One region of the Methylorubrum sp. Q1 genome, then DNA from elsewhere that is predicted to be linked to it. Evidence: riboswitches for the same ligand, from Rfam matches in the RefSeq annotation. Region 1 holds a riboswitch; each other region holds the start of a gene.

What was found. A riboswitch is a leader RNA that binds a small molecule or an ion and turns the genes downstream of it on or off. The one in region 1 is predicted to bind cobalamin.
Region 2: it holds a riboswitch for cobalamin, as region 1 does, so the genes downstream of both, E4V01_RS17735 (TonB-dependent siderophore receptor) here and E4V01_RS02390 (CbtB-domain containing protein) in region 1, are expected to answer to the same signal.
Region 3: it holds a riboswitch for cobalamin, as region 1 does, so the genes downstream of both, E4V01_RS15720 (TonB-dependent siderophore receptor) here and E4V01_RS02390 (CbtB-domain containing protein) in region 1, are expected to answer to the same signal.

What each region holds. Positions count from the first base shown of each region.
Region 1 covers NZ_SRHQ01000002.1:99,621-104,976, reverse strand. The annotation lists gene E4V01_RS02410 (response regulator) at 1-118, opposite strand, end outside; gene E4V01_RS02405 (PAS domain-containing protein) at 176-1,957, opposite strand; gene cobO (cob(I)yrinic acid a,c-diamide adenosyltransferase) at 2,188-2,790, opposite strand; gene cobU (bifunctional adenosylcobinamide kinase/adenosylcobinamide-phosphate guanylyltransferase) at 2,790-3,323, opposite strand; cobalamin riboswitch at 3,390-3,591, shown strand; gene E4V01_RS02390 (CbtB-domain containing protein) at 3,632-3,811, shown strand; gene E4V01_RS02385 (CbtA family protein) at 3,842-4,615, shown strand; gene E4V01_RS02380 (DUF1636 domain-containing protein) at 4,608-5,015, shown strand; gene cobW (cobalamin biosynthesis protein CobW) at 5,012-5,356, shown strand, end outside.
Region 2 covers NZ_SRHQ01000019.1:21,082-26,437, forward strand. The annotation lists gene urtA (urea ABC transporter substrate-binding protein) at 1-755, shown strand, start outside; gene E4V01_RS17730 (DUF1624 domain-containing protein) at 771-1,958, opposite strand; gene E4V01_RS17735 (TonB-dependent siderophore receptor) at 1,958-4,099, opposite strand; cobalamin riboswitch at 4,263-4,471, opposite strand; gene E4V01_RS17740 (DUF2778 domain-containing protein) at 4,829-5,356, shown strand, end outside.
Region 3 covers NZ_SRHQ01000015.1:106,549-111,904, forward strand. The annotation lists gene E4V01_RS15700 (hypothetical protein) at 1-175, opposite strand, end outside; partial or broken gene E4V01_RS15705 (transposase) at 713-880, opposite strand; gene E4V01_RS15710 (hypothetical protein) at 881-1,171, opposite strand; gene E4V01_RS15715 (hypothetical protein) at 1,476-1,766, opposite strand; gene E4V01_RS15720 (TonB-dependent siderophore receptor) at 1,917-4,160, opposite strand; cobalamin riboswitch at 4,281-4,481, opposite strand; gene E4V01_RS26580 (hypothetical protein) at 4,845-4,976, shown strand; gene E4V01_RS15725 (hypothetical protein) at 5,071-5,356, shown strand, end outside.

The DNA of each region.
Region 1 (5,356 bases):
GTCCGATCACGGTCGCACCGGCTTCCTCGAGCCAGCGCTTCAGGTGCATGGCGATCAGATACTCGTCCTCGACCACCAGAATGAAGCGGCCGGCAAGGGGCTGGGCAAGGTCGGGCATTGCAGGCTCTGGAAGCGCTCGATCCGCGATCCTCCATCCTCGTAAGGGTGTTGTCGCTTACACAGGGCAAGTGATCGGCATGTCGATCTGGCAGCGCACACCGTTCTCGCCCAGCGCATAATCGACGTTCGCCTGGAGCGCGTAGGGCAGGGCCTGCTGGATGAGCTCGGTGCCGTAGCCGCGACGCGTGGTCTGCCCAGGATCGACGCGGATACCGGTCTCGATCCAGCTTAAAACCAACCGAGGCCGTCCGCGCTGATCCCGCGTCACATCCCAAGTGACGGCGAGACGGCCGGTATCGTTTCTCAGTGCGCCGTATTTGACGGCGTTGGTGGCTAGCTCGTGTAGGGCCAGCGCGAAGTTCTGCACCTGCCGCGCGGTCAGGAGCACCGGCGGCCCGCCGACCTCGATCCGGTCCGATGACTCGTCCACGTGTGCAGCGAGTTCCGCTCGCACCAGCGCACCGACCTCGACGGTATCGCTGCCGCTTCGACTGAGCAGGCCCTGTGCCCGGCTGAGCGCCTGGAGCCGTTCCTCGAACGCTTCGACCGACCCGCCGCGCTTGACCGTCCTGTCGGCGATCGCGGCGACGACACCCAGCAGGTTGCGCGCCCTGTGCTGCAACTCGTTGACCAGAACCTCCAGGCGTGCCTGCAGCATGCACCGATCGTTGACGTCGATGTTGACGCCCGCCCATTTACGGATCGTGCCGTCGGGGCGCGTGATCGGCACAACGCGAACGTTCGACCACCGCCACGACGCGCTGGACGCGTGCCACAAGCGATACTCGGCATCGACCGCGCTCCCCGCGGCGACCGCCGCGCGCCACTTCTGTTCGGTCGCCGCCCGGTCATCGACATGGATCGCATCCAGCCAGCCGGAGCCTTGCCACTTGTCCAGCCGCTGGCCGGTGAAGGCGCGCCAGCCTGGGCTGTCGGCGACGATGGACCCGTCTGGGTGCGCCTCCCAGCTGAACTGGCCGAAGCCCTCGACGAGCCCGCGGAACCGTTCCTCGCTTTCGCGCAGAGCCGCCTCGGAACTCTTGCGCTCCGTGATGTCGCGCACCGTCCCCTTCATGCGCCGGAGGTGTCTTCCCGCGCCGGCATCGATCCGACCCTGCGCCCCAATCCACCGGAGTTGACCGTCCGCGCGCCGGATTCGACACTCGAAGTTCCACTGCCCGCCCGCGGCGATGGCGTCTCGGAAGCCGGCGTCGACTGAGTCCCGATCCTCCGGCGTAATATGATTGAGGAACGTGTCGTAGGTCCACGTGGGCAGGAGTGCTTCGTACCCGAAGATGCGATCGTGCTGCGGTGAGCGCCAAGCGTCCAGCGTGGCGAGGTCGATCTCCCACACGCCGACATCGCCCGCCTCCAATGCACGCGCGAGCCGCTCCTCGCTCACCCGCAACGCCGCCTCGGTGCGCAACCGGCCGCCGATCTCGAAGCCAACCATGTGTGCTGCAATCACCGCGCCGGCTTCGTCCCGCATGGGCGTCAGGTAGGTGTCGAACACCTCGCTCCCGCCCAGGTCGAACGGTTGAGCCGGCACATGCACGCTCTCCCCCAGGAACACACGCTCGTAGAGGGGGGCGACGACCGGCCACGTGTCGGGGAACGCTTCGGACAGAGGGCGGCCGAGTGCGCCGGGGTGTCGGTCACCGAACAGCCGCGCGGCCGCCTCGTTATAGACGAGGATGCGCTCGGGTCCGCAGGTGAGGCCCGATATGAGCGGGCTGGCGAGCACTTGCTCGACCATGAGCTTGAAACGCTCCGTCCACCGCCCGACCGGGCCGAGCGGCGTCGCGCTCCAGTCATGGTCACGGATGTAGGCGGGCATCCCACATTCGCGGCCGATCCACGGCTCAGAAACTTGCGTCATGGATCCATGAGGCGGACGCCGTCGGCCGGGTCAATTGATCGATGTTGGTTTCGTGCGCTTCCGATGCAATGAATGCGACGTGTCCGCTCGCAGTCATGACATCAACATCTGCTTTCCGCCCTGAGCAGCCCTTTGCCGCGTCAATCAGATTGGGTTTGGAATCCAGAATCGCGCGACGACGCGCAAACTCAGAACTCGATCCCCTCCTGCGCCTTCACGCCTGCGGAAAAATGGTGCTTCACGCTGCCCATCTCGGTGACGAGGTCGGCGGCCTCGATGAGCGCCGGTTTGGCGTTGCGGCCGGTGACCACGACGTGGAGGTCGGGGCGCCGGGCGGCCAGATCCGCGAGCACCGCCTCAAGGTCGAGGTAGTCGTAGCGCAGGGCGATGTTCAGTTCGTCGAGGACGAGCAGGCGGATGCTGGAATCCGCCATCAGCGTCTTGGCCGTGTCCCAGGCGTTGGCGCAGGCGGCGATGTCGCGGGCCTTGTCCTGCGTCTCCCAGGTGAAGCCTTCGCCGAGCGCCTGCCAGACGATCTGGTCACCGAAGCTTTTCAGCGCGCGGGCCTCGCCCGTGTCCCAGGCGCCCTTGATGAATTGCACCACGCCGACCCGGTGGCCGCGCCCGAGCATCCGTAGCACGAGGCCGAGGGCGGCCGTGGTCTTGCCCTTGCCGGGGCCGGTATGGACGATGAGCAGGCCCTTCTCGATCTTCTTCGAGGCGACCTCGGCGTCCTGCACCGCCTTGCGCTTGGCCATCTTTTCGCGGTGGCGGGTATCGTCTTCGGTCATCAAGGATTCTCACGTAAGGGTTTGACCGTCAGCGGCAGGCCGGCGACGGTGAGCACGACCCGGTCGGCGTCGCGTGCGAGCCGCTGGTGCAGCCGCCCGGCCGCATCGCGGAAGCGGCGGGCGAGCGCGTTGTCCGGCACAATGCCGAGGCCGACTTCGTTGGCCACGAGCACCAGCGGGCCCGGCGCCGCGGCGCAGGCCCGTGCCAGGGCCTCGGTCGCCGCATCGAGATCGGCCTCGGCCAGCAGCAGGTTGGTGAGCCAGAGCGTCAGGCAATCGACCAGCACCGGCCCGGCTGCGGCGGCCACCGCCTCCGGCAGGGCCGTCGGCACGTCGAGGGTGTGCCAGGAGCCGGAGCGCCGCGCCCGGTGCTCGTGGATGCGGACGCGCATCTCCTCGTCCCAGGCCTGCGCCGTGGCGATGTAGAGCCAGGGCGCGGGACAGGCCTCGATCAGCCGCTCGGCATAGGCGCTCTTGCCCGAGCGCGCGCCGCCGAGCACCAGGGTCATCCGGTCGGGTGCAGCCTCCGTCATGCCGGCCGGTTTGCACCGGGCGCGTCCGTTCACGCAATGGCGCTTTGCATGCGCCCCGACTCCGCGTTACAAGCGGCGGGTGACGGTGCCCCGGAAACGGGGTGAAAAGGGAATGCGGTGAGAGGGTTGTTCAAAAACCCCGATTCCGCGGCTGCCCCCGCAACTGTAAGCGGCGAGTTCCTGCCACGAGCCACCGGGTGATCCGGGAAGGCGGCAGGCACGATACCAGCCGCGAGCCAGGAGACCTGCCGTCCGGCGAAGTTTTGTTCTCGAACGCCGCCGGTGGGGCGGCCGGAGCCCGTGACCCGATGACGACTGCGACCCTTCAGACCCAGGCCGCCACCCGTTCCGCCGAGGGCGCCCGTGCGCTTCTCGTCGCCGCCTTCCTCGGCCTCGGTCTCGTCTTCGTGGCGGGCTTCGCCCCGGCCTCGGTGCTGCACAATGCGGCGCACGATTTCCGCCACGCGCAGAACTTCCCCTGCCACTGATCCGCGCATCCTGCGGCTTCAAGCAGCTCCATGATCATCCGGTTGCTGTCGGCGGCGCTTGTCGCCGGCTTCCTCGCGTCCGTCGTCGCGACGGGCCTGCAGCTCACGCTGACCTCCCCGCTGATCCTTCAGGCGGAGACCTATGAAGGCGAGGGCGCGCATGCCGCCCTCGCGCCGTCCCCCGATTCCCCCTTCGCCGCCCTGATCGTGCCGGCGCATGCGCCATCCCAGCACAGCCACGGCGAGGGCGGGCACGACCACGGCACGGCCGACGAATGGCAGCCCGCGCCGGGCCTGCAGCGCATGGCCTTCACCGGGCTCGCCACGCTGGTCGGCGGCGTCGGCTACGCGCTGCTGCTCGCGGCGGTGATGCTGGCTCTCCGCCGCGAGCCGACCCCCCAGGGCGGACTCGTCGTCGGCATCGCCGGCTTCCTCGCGGTGGCGCTGGCCCCCGCCATCGGCCTGCCGCCGGAACTGCCCGGCATGGGCGCGGCGCCGCTCGTGCTGCGCCAGTCGTGGTGGCTCATGACGGTGGTGGCGACCGGGCTCGGCCTCTACCTGATCGCCGTGCGGCGGGTGCCGCTGACGATTCTGGGCGGCCTCGTTCTCATCGTCGCGCCGCATCTCGCAGGCGCGCCGCAATCGATCGACACCGTCTCCTCGCAGGTGCCGCCGGCCACGGCCGCGCAGTTCGCCGCGCGCTCGCTGGCCATCGGCTTCGTGTTCTGGGCGGTGATCGGGCTCGCCTATGGCTGGGCCTGGGGCCTGTTCGGCCGCGAGGCGGGTGCCCGTGCGAATGCCTGATCCCGATACCGCCATCCTGTCGGTCTGCACCACCTGCCGCGCGGCGGGCGATGTCTCCGAGCCGCGCGCCGGGGCCAAGCTCCTCGCCGCGCTGCTGGCGGAAGTCGGGCGCGAGCCCGTGCCGGGCCTGACGATCGAGGGCGCCGAGTGCCTCTCGGTCTGCAAGCGGCCCTGCACCGTCGCGGTCGTCTCGCCCGACCGCTGGACCTACGTCTACGGCGACTTCGACGCGCTCGAAGACCCCGAAGCTTCCGCCCGCACTATCCTGGCGGGTCTGCGTCGCTACCTCGAGACCCCCGACGGCGTCGTGCCCTGGCGCGAACGGCCGGAGGCGTTTCGCAAGGGCGTCGTCGCCCGCATCCCGCCGCTCAAGGCGGCCCGAGGGGAGACCCCATCATGAGCCTCGTCGAAAAAATTCCCTGCACCATCGTCACCGGCTTCCTCGGCGCCGGCAAGACGACGCTCGTGCGCCACACCGTCGAGAACGCCCGCGGGCGCCGGCTCGCCATCATCGTCAACGAGTTCGGCGATCTCGGCTTCGACGGCTCGTTCCTCGCCGCCTGCGGCATCGAGGGCTGCAACGAGGATTCAGTGGTGGAGCTGCCCAACGGCTGCATCTGCTGCACCGTGGCCGACGATTTCGTGCCGGCGCTGACCAAGCTGCTCGACCGGCCCGAGCCGCCGGAGCACATCCTGATCGAGACCTCCGGCCTCGCCCTGCCCAAGCCTCTGGTCCAGGCC
Region 2 (5,356 bases), on a different contig from region 1:
GCCAGGAGGCGACCCAGCAGACGCTCGCCGCCCTCGATTGGGTGACGAAGGAGAAGGGCGCCAAATCCTTCTTCATGGTCGGCTCGGACTATATCTGGCCGCGCACCACCAACAAGATCGCCACCAAGCACATCACCAACGTGACCAAGGGCACGATCGTCGGCGAGGAATACTTCCCGCTCGGGCACACGCAGTTCAACTCGGTCATCAACAAGATCAAGCTCAAGAAGCCGGACGTCATCTTCGCCACCGTCGTCGGCGGCTCGAACGTGGCGTTCTACAAGCAGATCAAGGCGGCCGGCATCGACCTCAAGAAGCAGACGCTGGTCACGGTCTCCGTCACCGAGGACGACGTCGATGGCATCGGCGGCGAGAACATCGCCGACGCCTATTCCTGCATGAAGTACTTCCAGTCGCTGAAGAACCCGGCCAACGAGGCTTTCGTCGCCGCCTTCAAGAAGCGCTGGGGCGACAAGACCGTCATCGGCGACGTGACCCAGGCGGCCTATCTCAGCCCGTTCCTGTGGAAGGCGGCGGTGGAGAAGGCCGGTTCCTTCGAGGTCGACAAGGTGATCGCCGCTTCACCGGGCCTCGAGCTGAAGGACGCACCGGAAGGCGTCGTGAAGATCCACGAGAACCATCACCTCTGGGCCAAGACCCGCGTCGCCCGCGCCCGGCCAGACGGGCAGTTCGACGTGGTCTACGAGAGCCCGGAGTTGATCGAGCCGAACCCGTTCCCGAAAGGATATCAGTAGGCGGCTCGGGCGGGGTCAGAGGTAGCTCAGACCCCGCCACCGGCTTCGCCGCTTCAGCCGGACCATCCAGAGGCAGGCCGGGTAGAGGGCCAGCGCGAACACCGCCGCGATCAGCCAGATCTGAAACGGGGCGTCGGCTTCGACCCGGCCGGAGGGACCCACAAGGCCGAAGGCGGCGAGGCCGTCGTAGGTCAGGCGCAGGGCCCACAAGTGCAGCAGGTAGAAGAACAGCGGCGCCCCGCCAAAGACGGTGAGCCAGCGTAGACGCCGTTCCGGCAGGCGCTCGAACAGAGCGAGCAGCAGCAGGCCGGGACCGAGGGTCGCGAGCAGGAAGTCGGCCGAGGGCGGATACTTGGTGAGGTTGACGAAGGACAGCGCGGTCGCGCCCCAATCCTGACCCGCCTGCCATGGATGCGGATCACCGTAGCCGTTGAAGCCGCGCAGGATCAGGAAGGCGGCGAGGCTCGCGAACCCGAGGGCGACGAGGCGTCGGCGGCGCGTGCCCGGATCGACGCCCGCGCCGTAGAGCGGCCCCAGCGCGTAGCCCGCGGCGATCACGCCGATCCAGGGCAGCACCGGATAGGAGGTGCGCGCCGCGCCCCAGGGCAGCGGGATCAAGCCGCGCTGATGCAGCACCGCCCACAGGGCGTAGCCCATCTGATCGGGCGTGAGCATGATCCCGTCGAGCGCATTGTGCCCCAGCATGATCGCCAAGCCTACGCCGATCAGCGCCGGACGCGGCAGCCAGAGCAGTGCGGCGAGCGCCATCATGCTGAGCCCGATCGCCCAGATCACCTGCAGGTAGAGGATCGGCGGTAGGAGGGCACGGGTCCAGGCCAGGTTGACCAGGGTCACTTCGAGGGCGACCAGGAAGAGTCCGCGCTTGATGAGGAAGGCGGAGGCCGCGGCGCGGCTGGCGTGCTTCTGCCCGTAGAGGCTCGCCGAGAGCCCCGTCAGCAGCAGGAAGACCGGGGCGCAGACATGCGAGGCGGCCCGCGTCAGGAACAGGCCGGGCGGGGTTGCCGCGAGGTTCACCGGGTCGCTCACCTGGGCGTGCAGGTAGAAGAACTCCCGCACGTGATCGACCAGCATCAGCAGCATCACGAGCCCGCGCAGGGCATCGATGGCGCCGATGCGGGTGCGTGGCGCGGCCCCCGCCCCGATGGGAGCCGGGCCGGGGGCCGCCGCCTGGCGAGCCTTCATCAGAACCGCACCGTCATCGTTCCGGTGAAGCGGCGGGGCGCACCGGGATAGACCCGGAAGCGGTTGAGGGAGCTCTCGTAATACTCGGTGTCGAACACGTTCTCGATGTTCAGCCCGAAGCGGAAGTTCTCGTAGCGGTAATAGGCGAGCGCATCGACCGCGATGTAAGCTGGCAGGGAGAAGCTGTTGACCGCATCCGCCGCCCGCTCGCCGACGCCGCGCACGCCGCCGCCGAGCCCGAGCCCCTTCCACGGGCCGGCCTGCACCTCGTGGACGGCGAGCAGGCTGCCGGAATGGCGCGGCACGTTGATCAGCGGCGTGCCGGCCGGCAAGGTCGGATCTTCGGTGACCACGGCCTCCGCGTAGACGTAGCCCGCCAGCAACTTGATCTCCGGCGTGATCTGGCCGGCGGCGGTCAGCTCGAAGCCCTGGCTGCGCGCCCCGCCGACCGCCACGGAGAAGCCGCTGCCGTTGGCCTCCGGCGTCAGCACGTTCTGCCGTTCGATCCGGAAGGCGGTGCTGGTCAGCGCCAGCGCGCCGCCGTAGAGGTCGAGCTTGGCACCGACCTCGTAGCCGATGCCGGTCTCCGGCGCGAACGGCCCGGAGGCGGCGACGGCGGCGGCATCGGGACCGATATTGGGGCGGAAACTCGTACCGACATTGGCGTAGAGGGAGAATTCGGGCAGCGGTTGGTAGACGAGGCCGGCGCGGGGCGTCGCGGCAAAGTAGGTCTGATCGACCTGGGACCGCGGGATACGCTCGCGGAACGACTGTTCGAAGAAGTCGAAGCGCACGCCGAGCAGCGCCTTCCATTCGGCGGTGAGGCTGATCTGGTCCTGCGCGTAGAGGGCGGTGTTGGTGATCCGCTCGAGGTTGTTGCGCGGGATGGTGATCGGCGGCAGCGGCTGGCCGTAGCGCGGATCGTCGATGTCGATCGCGTAGGGGCTCGTGCGGAAGTTCGAGCGCAGATAGAGCACACGGCTATCGGTGCTCTCGCGCTCGAAGCCCAGCAGCATCGTGTGACCGATGCCGGCGGTGTCGAAGCGCCCGACCACCTCCGCTTGGCCGATCGCCGTGTCCCAGCGGTAATCGCGCACGTTGCGATCGCGCGAGACGGTGCGGTTGTCGGCGGCGATGGCGCGGATCTCGGCGGATTCGCCCTCCAGCGTGCCGGTGTTGAAGTGGGTGGCCAGCCGCATCTGCCAATCGGCGTTGAAGCGGTGATCGACGCGGACCTGCATCGTGTTGTTGGTCTGATAGGTGCTCTGGCCCGGCTCGCCGAGGAAGCGCGAGATCGGCAAGAGCCCGAGCCGCCCGTTGATGGCGATGACGCCGCGGTCAAAGACGATGCGGTTGCGCAGGAACTCCGTCTCGACGGTGATGCGCGTGTCCGGCGTGATCTGCCAGCTCAGAACGGGCGCCACGAGCAGCCGGTCGCTGTCGACGAAATCGCGAAAACTGCCCTGGCGGCCGGCGGCGAGATTGAAGCGGTAGGCGAGCGTGCCCTCCTCGTTGAGCGCGCCACCGGCATCGACCGTACCGCGGAACTGCCCGAACGAGTCCCACAGCCCGCCCATCTCGACGAAGCGCTCGGCGGTCGGCTGCTTGGTGATGATGTTGACGAGCCCGCCCGGATCGCTGCGCCCGAACAGCCCGCCGCCGGGGCCTTTGAGCACCTCGACGCGCTCGACGTTCTGGGCGTCGGGCGGGGGCGGCGTGCCGCGGTTGAGCGGAAAGCCGTTCTTGTAGATCTCGGACGTGGGCACGCCGCGGATGGCATAGCTGAACACCGACAGGCCGCCGAAATTGTTCTGCTGCGCCACGCCCGGCGTGTAGTTGAAGACGCGATCGACGCGGGTGGCGGCGAGATCCGTGATGACCTCGCGCGGCGCCACGGTGACGATCTGGGGCACGTCGCGCTGGGGCGTGTCGGTCTTGGTGCTGCTCACCGCGCGGTCGGCGCGGTAGCCCGGCGTCGGCCCGATCAGGCCGATCGTGCCGGCGGCGCTGGTCCGGCCGTCCGATGCGCCGTTGCCGACGCCGCGGCCGTCGCCCTCGACCGCCAGTTCCTCGAGGGTGACCGATTCCTGCGCCCGCGCCTCCGGGCCGTGCAGGCCGGCGCAGAGCAGCGCGGCGAGCATCCAAGGCGGGCGCCGGATCGAGACGTCGATGGCGTTCAGGCTCGTCCGAACTGTCACAAGGCGCGCTCTGGCTGTTCGGACGCAGGGCCCGAGCGGGTGCCCCGCCGGGAGCGCAGGGGAACGCTCTCGCCGATCAGGCACGCCGCCGGAGCACCCCGCCCGGGGGACATCGTCGCGCCAAGGCAGGTCTCCTGGCTCACGGGTCAGCGCCCCCGTCTCGGCCTTCCCGGTGCAGGGCACCAGTGACCTTCGACGACGGAGGCTCGCCGCTTACAGTTGCGGGGGCAGCTTCGGCCTCGCCCGGACGGGCTTACCGAATTCCCTCTTAGCCCTCGGACATGCATCCGGGGAACCTTGGCCGCAGCAACTTCGCTGCGATGCGGCGCAGGGTCAACATGCCAACGAATGAAATGTAACAACATTACACAGCCTGTGGCTCGCAGAGCACAAGGCTCGGCGACGTTCTCCATGACTGCACACCGCGCCCGTCCGGGGGGAAAGGCCGCGCCTCGTGGCGCGGCGCAGCCGTCGAGAAACAGCATCGAACGTTTTTCAAAGGACGTGACCGAGCTTTAGGCAAGATTAACCAAGATCCCGTTGAATGACGAAGGCTTAAGGTTGATCCTTCCCTAATCGGCGAAGCCATCTCGTTTTGTCATTCTGGCACAGATAGGCCGGGGATGACGGCGGGAGGCCGTATGGGATCCGCGTTGTCGAGTACCGCCCGCAATGGACATCGCCGAGCTCGTCCAGAGTCGCTCCGCCCGGCCCGTCATCCGCCGTCGGCGCCGCCCGCCTGTCGCGGCGCTCGCGCTGACCGCCCTCGGCGGTCTCGCGGTCGCCGGGATGCTGCAACCGCAGAATCGTGCCGCGCCCGCCCCCGTGGAAACCGCGCAGGTCTCGGGCGAGGCCGAAGGAGCGGAGACCGTGCAGGCCGCGCCCGGCGCGTTGGCCTGGATGCTCGACCCCACCCCCGTTCTCGACACCGCGCCCCGCGGCTTCGTCCCCCGGACCCCGCAGGTGTCCGCCTTCCGGGCGCCGCCCGTGGCGGAGCCTGCCCCATCGGAGCCGGTCACGACCCTGGCCGCCCTCCCCGCGGATCAGGCCGACGACACCGCGCCCACCGTCACGCCGCGCCCGGCTGTGCCGACGGCCCGCCTCGCCCTTACGGTGCCGCTGCCGGTGCGGCGGCCCAACGAATTCCGCTACGAGCCGCGCATGCAGACCGCCCGGGCGGCGACGCCTCGGATCGCCACC
Region 3 (5,356 bases), on a different contig from region 1:
GGAATCCACCCTTCTTGGCGGCCTTCCACAGAGCGAGTTGCGTCTCCCCCTCGAACCCCTGGCGGCGCAGGTAGGTATCGATCCGCTCATGCATGTCATCCTCGCTCTGGAACAGCGAAGACCAGAGAATCCGGTTGTTCCGGACGACCGCACCGAATTTGAACGGGACACGCATTGAATCGCTCTTAGGCACCGTGGACAGGCACCCAATTTAGGCACCGTGTTAGGCACCGTAAATAGCGTTGAAATTACTGAGTAATTTCGTTGTTAAGGGGATATGGATTCCCCTCCCTCTTGCGGCACCAGCTTTCTCAAGCATTTTGCCCTTCCCTGGTGTGAGATTTCACCCTGGACATCGCTTGATGGGTTCAGTGGGGGCGCAATCGAAAGACGATCACTGCGTCGCTCGGATCGCGGGGGTTTAACGCCCCATCGAGGCGGGATGCCGAGATGATTCGGCTCCGATGCGCGCTGATACGCCAAGGCGTGTTGAACATTGTCGGCGTACCCGCGCCTGGATCAGGCGGGTAGAATCCATGGTTCGACGGTGTGTCGGGTGAATGGTGAGGCCGGACTTGTCGGCAGAGAGCCACGCGCCGAAGCAGGTCGGAACTCACATTGCCAATCTGCTGCCCGTCCAGTCCCCCGCTGTCGTCGGGCAGGCCGACGGCACCGCGTTCACAACGGACCCTGTGAAGGCGGGATTCACCAGAAGCGCCCGGTCGGCGACCGGCGGCTTCAGCTTGCCGTTCTCATCCTCCAGTTGCTTGAGGCGCGGGATCTCCGGGACGCCTACGCCGACGAACTGATTCTTCCTGTGATAAAACGTCGGTTCGGACACGCGCATCTTCCGGCAGACCTCGTCCATCGAGGTACCGCTTCACTCGGCGGCGCCGGATCGGCTGCTCTGCAGCGAGACGCAGGTTCGCACCATGTCGCTCAGCGTGAGATCCTTGGTGTCGCCGATGTTGGCGACCTCTTCCAGGCAACGCATGAAATAGCCGCTGTCGAGTCCCGGCGAGAGCGTGCTCATCGATTTCCCGACGCGGTTGGTGAAGTCGATCTTCTCGCTTGCTCCGGCGCGCGGCCATAGCGACGCCTTGTCGTCCATTTTCAGCCGGGTTGCCGCCAGCGACGGGCTGAAAAGAGTCAGCGCCGTCAGGATACCCATTGCTGCCGCTCGGCCCATCGTCGCGCTCCCTGTCGTGGCGTCGGCAGGGTTGCCGACCGACCGCGGGCCCAACGCTACGACGTTCGCTGACGTTGCACCGGGCCTCAAATACGCGAGGAAATTAAGCTATTTCTCAGAGACTTATCCGCCGTGAGAGTCGGCACGGCGCGTCCGGGTATCGTCGGCGCCGGGCCAATTTCCTAAAGCATCGTCCTGGATACTCGATCCAGGACGATGCTTGAGGCTCTTGTTTTCGCATCATCATTTTTTTCGAAAGCCGGCAACCACCTATCGGGACGATGCTCTAGCGCGAGCTGCCACCCCCGCTTCCGCCACCCGCGCTGCCCTGCGGGACGGCACGCTCCGGCTGACCGGCATTGCCGCCGGCCGCCGAGTTGGTGGTGATGGTGTCGGCGCCCGTGGCGCCGGGCGCGATGATATAGTCGACGGTATTCCCGGTCGTGTTGGTCTGGCGCTGGATAATCGTGCCCGGTGGGAACGGCCCTCCGGGGAGGCCCGGGGGGCCAGCCTGCGCGATGGCCGCGCCAGAGCCGAGGCAGCTCAGAACGGTGACGGCGAGAGTGATGCGGTGCATCGACGAGCTCCTGAGAGAAAGGGCGCCTTCGCACATCCCGAGGGCGGGCGAAGGATCCGCTATCCGCAAGGCAAGTCCTCTATCGGCCGTGCGGTTTCCCGTGAGGCCTGCGGCGTGGTGGCGACACGCGCAGGCGGCCCTGTGCGTGGTTCACCACGCGATCGTGTAGGCGACCTCCAATGAGCGCGGGCGCCCGAGAACCCAGGCGGTACCGATGCCGTTCACGGCGCTGCCATCGACCGGGTAGACTTTGTCGAACAGGTTGAAGACCCGCAGCGACAGGCGGGAGCCGGCGGTGACTTGGTGGTCGAGGCCGAGATTCACCAGCGTGTAGGCCGGTCGCCGCGCGGTGTTGCCGAAGTCGGAAAAGACTTCGCCGACATGCTGGAGGCCGACGCGCCCCTCCCAGTCGCGGGCGAAGGCCCAGTTGACCCAGAGATTGGCCACCTGCTCCGGCACGTTGATCGGCTGATTGCCGGCATAGGAGACGGCAACCCCGCCGACATTCTGGGTGAAGTCGTCGTACTGCGCGTGCAGCAAGGCCAGGTTGGCATCGATGCGCCAGCCGGGGGCGGGGAGCCAGGAGAGCGCGGCCTCCGCGCCGAGAGAGGATTGCTGGCCGACCTGAGTCGAGACCGTCGGCTGGCCCGGAACCGCCGAGATCAGGTTGTCCTTGACGATGCGGTAGCCGGCCAGGGTCCACTCGACGGCGCCGCCGAAGACGAGGCCCTTGGCGCCGACCTCGACCTGGCGACCGGTCGAGAGTTCGAAGCCGGCCAGCGATTGCGAGAGGGTGATCAGGCTGTTCACCGGATCCGTCGCGGTGGCGTATTGCGCGTAGAGCGATGTGTCCGGCGTCGGCTCGTAGAGCAGCGCGAAGCGGTATCCGAGGGCGCGGAAGGAGCGCTCGAAGGTCGCGCCGCTGCGCAGATCTTCCCGGTAGAGACGCGGCGCGTCGAAGCGCACGCCGGTGAGGAACGACAACCGGTCGGTCAGGAACAGCCGATCCTCGGCGAAGACCGAAGCCTGGTTCGTGCGCGTGGCGTAGCCCGGGCTCGCCCGCCCTTCCGGCGGAAAGAAGCCGGGATCGTAGCCGTTCAGGGGCACGCTCGTCGGCGTTTCGGAGAAAGTGAAGTTGTTGGCGTGGCGGAAGCTGACGTGATTCACGTCGAAGCCGGCCGAGAACGTGTTGGCGAACCCGAAAAGGGCACCGCGGAACGTCGCGTCGAACCGATTCCCGACCTGTTCCTGGCTATGATAGATTTCGAGATAGTCGGAGCGGTCGACGAGGCCAGTTGCCGGGTTGAAGCGGTACTGCTCGACGTCGCGCCAATGCCGGCGGCTTTGAAGACGGTAGGCAGTGTTGCGCACCGTCACATCCGCCGAGGGGGTCCACTCCGTCCGGAACTGCGTCCAGTTGTCGGTCCAGGCGATCTTGGAATCGCGGACGTTGTAGTTGTTGAAGCGGATGGCGTCGGGGACACGCCCGTTCACCAGCGGCGTGCCCCAGTAGCGGGTGGGCTCCTGGTAGCCGAGATCGTGGCTGAGCGTGAAGGCGAGATCCGGATTCGCTTGGAGCGTCAGTGCACCCGAGACCGCGAGGTTGCGGAAGTCGCCCTCCGGCGTGATCCAGCCGTCGGCACGGTTACCGCTGACATTGAGGCGATAAGCCAGGGCTTCGCCGATCGGCCCGGTCGAATCGACCGCCGCGCGGGCGATGCCGTCCTCGCCGAGCCCGAAGCGGGCGACGTTGAGCGGCGTGAACAGCGGCTTCTTCGAGACGACGTTGACGATGCCGCCGATGGCTCCGTCCCCATAGAGAACGGAGGCTGGCCCGCGCAGCACCTCGATGCGCTCCACGTTCCACGTATCGAAGGGGAAGGTGACGGTGTTGGCGCCGACGTAGAGCCGGGTGCCGTCGAACAGCGTCTGGATCGAATTCTGCCCGGCAAAGCCGCGAGCGGTGAAGAACCCGAGTCCATTGCCCGGCGAGCCGAAGGCCGTGATGCCAGTGCCGTTCTGCGACACGGCCTCCAGCACGCTGGTCTGACCGCGCAGACGTATGGTCTCGCCCGAGATGATGTCGAGACTTGCGGGCGTTTCCAGCGGCGTGAGACCGAGCCGGCTCGCCGAACGCGACGGCGTGCGCAGGTTGAGGCCGACCGGCGAGGACTGCGTCAGACTCGGCGTCCGCAGGGCTGCGGCGGCGTCCGCGCCGACGGCGTCGGCCGGTGGATTGGCGAGCAGGCCGATCCCGGCGCCGCCTTGCACCGCGATCTCATCGAGATGCGTCAGCGGTGCTTGGGCCCGAACCGGACCGGACAGAGTGAGGGGGAGGGCGGCGAAGACGGACAGGAAGGGCCGGCCGCAGGAGCGGCGGTGAAGGGGGGACATGATGGAAACGATGCCTCGGCAACGACGGTGGCACGTCACCGCGACCGAGGCCGGTCCACTGCCGGCCATGGGCCTTCAGCGTCTCGACACCTGCTGGGACACCCCGCCCGGCATGGCTCGCGTGTGACCACGGCTGACGGCAGGTCTCCTGGCTCGCGGGTCGTCGCCCTCCATCGTCTTCCCAGGCGAGGCGCGCCCAGTGACGTGGTGATGAAGGACTCTCCGCTCACAGTTGCGGGGGCAGCCGCGGGATCGAGCTCGAAAGCCCTCTACCGCGTTCCCTTTTGATCCCTCACGGGAACCGTCAACGGTCAAGCTAAGGCCAAGGCTACGCTTCGGTCAATGCGCCCGGCGCGTTTCGGGAGACCGGTGTGAGGGGCGATCCACAATCGCGGACCATGCCGCGAGCGAAACGGAACGGCAGCCGAAAAGAAAAAAGGCCGCCCCGAAGGACGGCCCGAAGTCTAGGGAGGAAACGCCCAAGAAGGGCTGCAGGACCGCGACGCCATCGCGATCCGGCATGGCCCTGATTTCTCAGTTTGCAGTGCACAAAGCAATCGCTGGCGCGTCGGATCGGGCATGCATTCCTCGCATATGTTCGGTTCCGATCTCCCCCGGTCCGGCGGAGCCATTCTGCCGCCCAAGGGTTTCGGTCCTCCGAATGCTTCCTCATGGATGCCAGAGATGCCCCGTTGGATGCTCGCTTTCCCCGTCGTGCTGATGATCCTTGCAGGGCTCGTCGTCTTCGCCTTCACGCGGACCGGCCCGACCGACAACCAGAATACCCACGCTCCCCAGACTGGACAGACCCGCTGACGCCGCCGAGGTCCGGAACGCGCCGGCCCCGGAGCCATTCCGGCCCACAAATTGCGAGGATCGGTGCGGTCAGAATCGTTCGGTGGGGTCCTCCATGCGGATCGGATTCGTTCTCGTCTCGAGCGTCCTCCTGCTTCCCTCCGGGGCTTACGCATTCGAGGCGCATGCGGACGCAGCGGCCTTCGCGGTGGCGGCCCGTCACCATGTCGGTGAGCGCTTCACGCTCGATCATTGCCACCTCGTCCAAGCGACCGACGACGAGATCACCTGCATCGGCCTGTTGCCGGAGGATGCGGCCGGCAATGTCCGCTTGGCCGGCAAGCTTCTGATCCGGGTTGCGGCCGCGGAGACGAGGGGCCGCACACGTGCCCTCGCGCTGT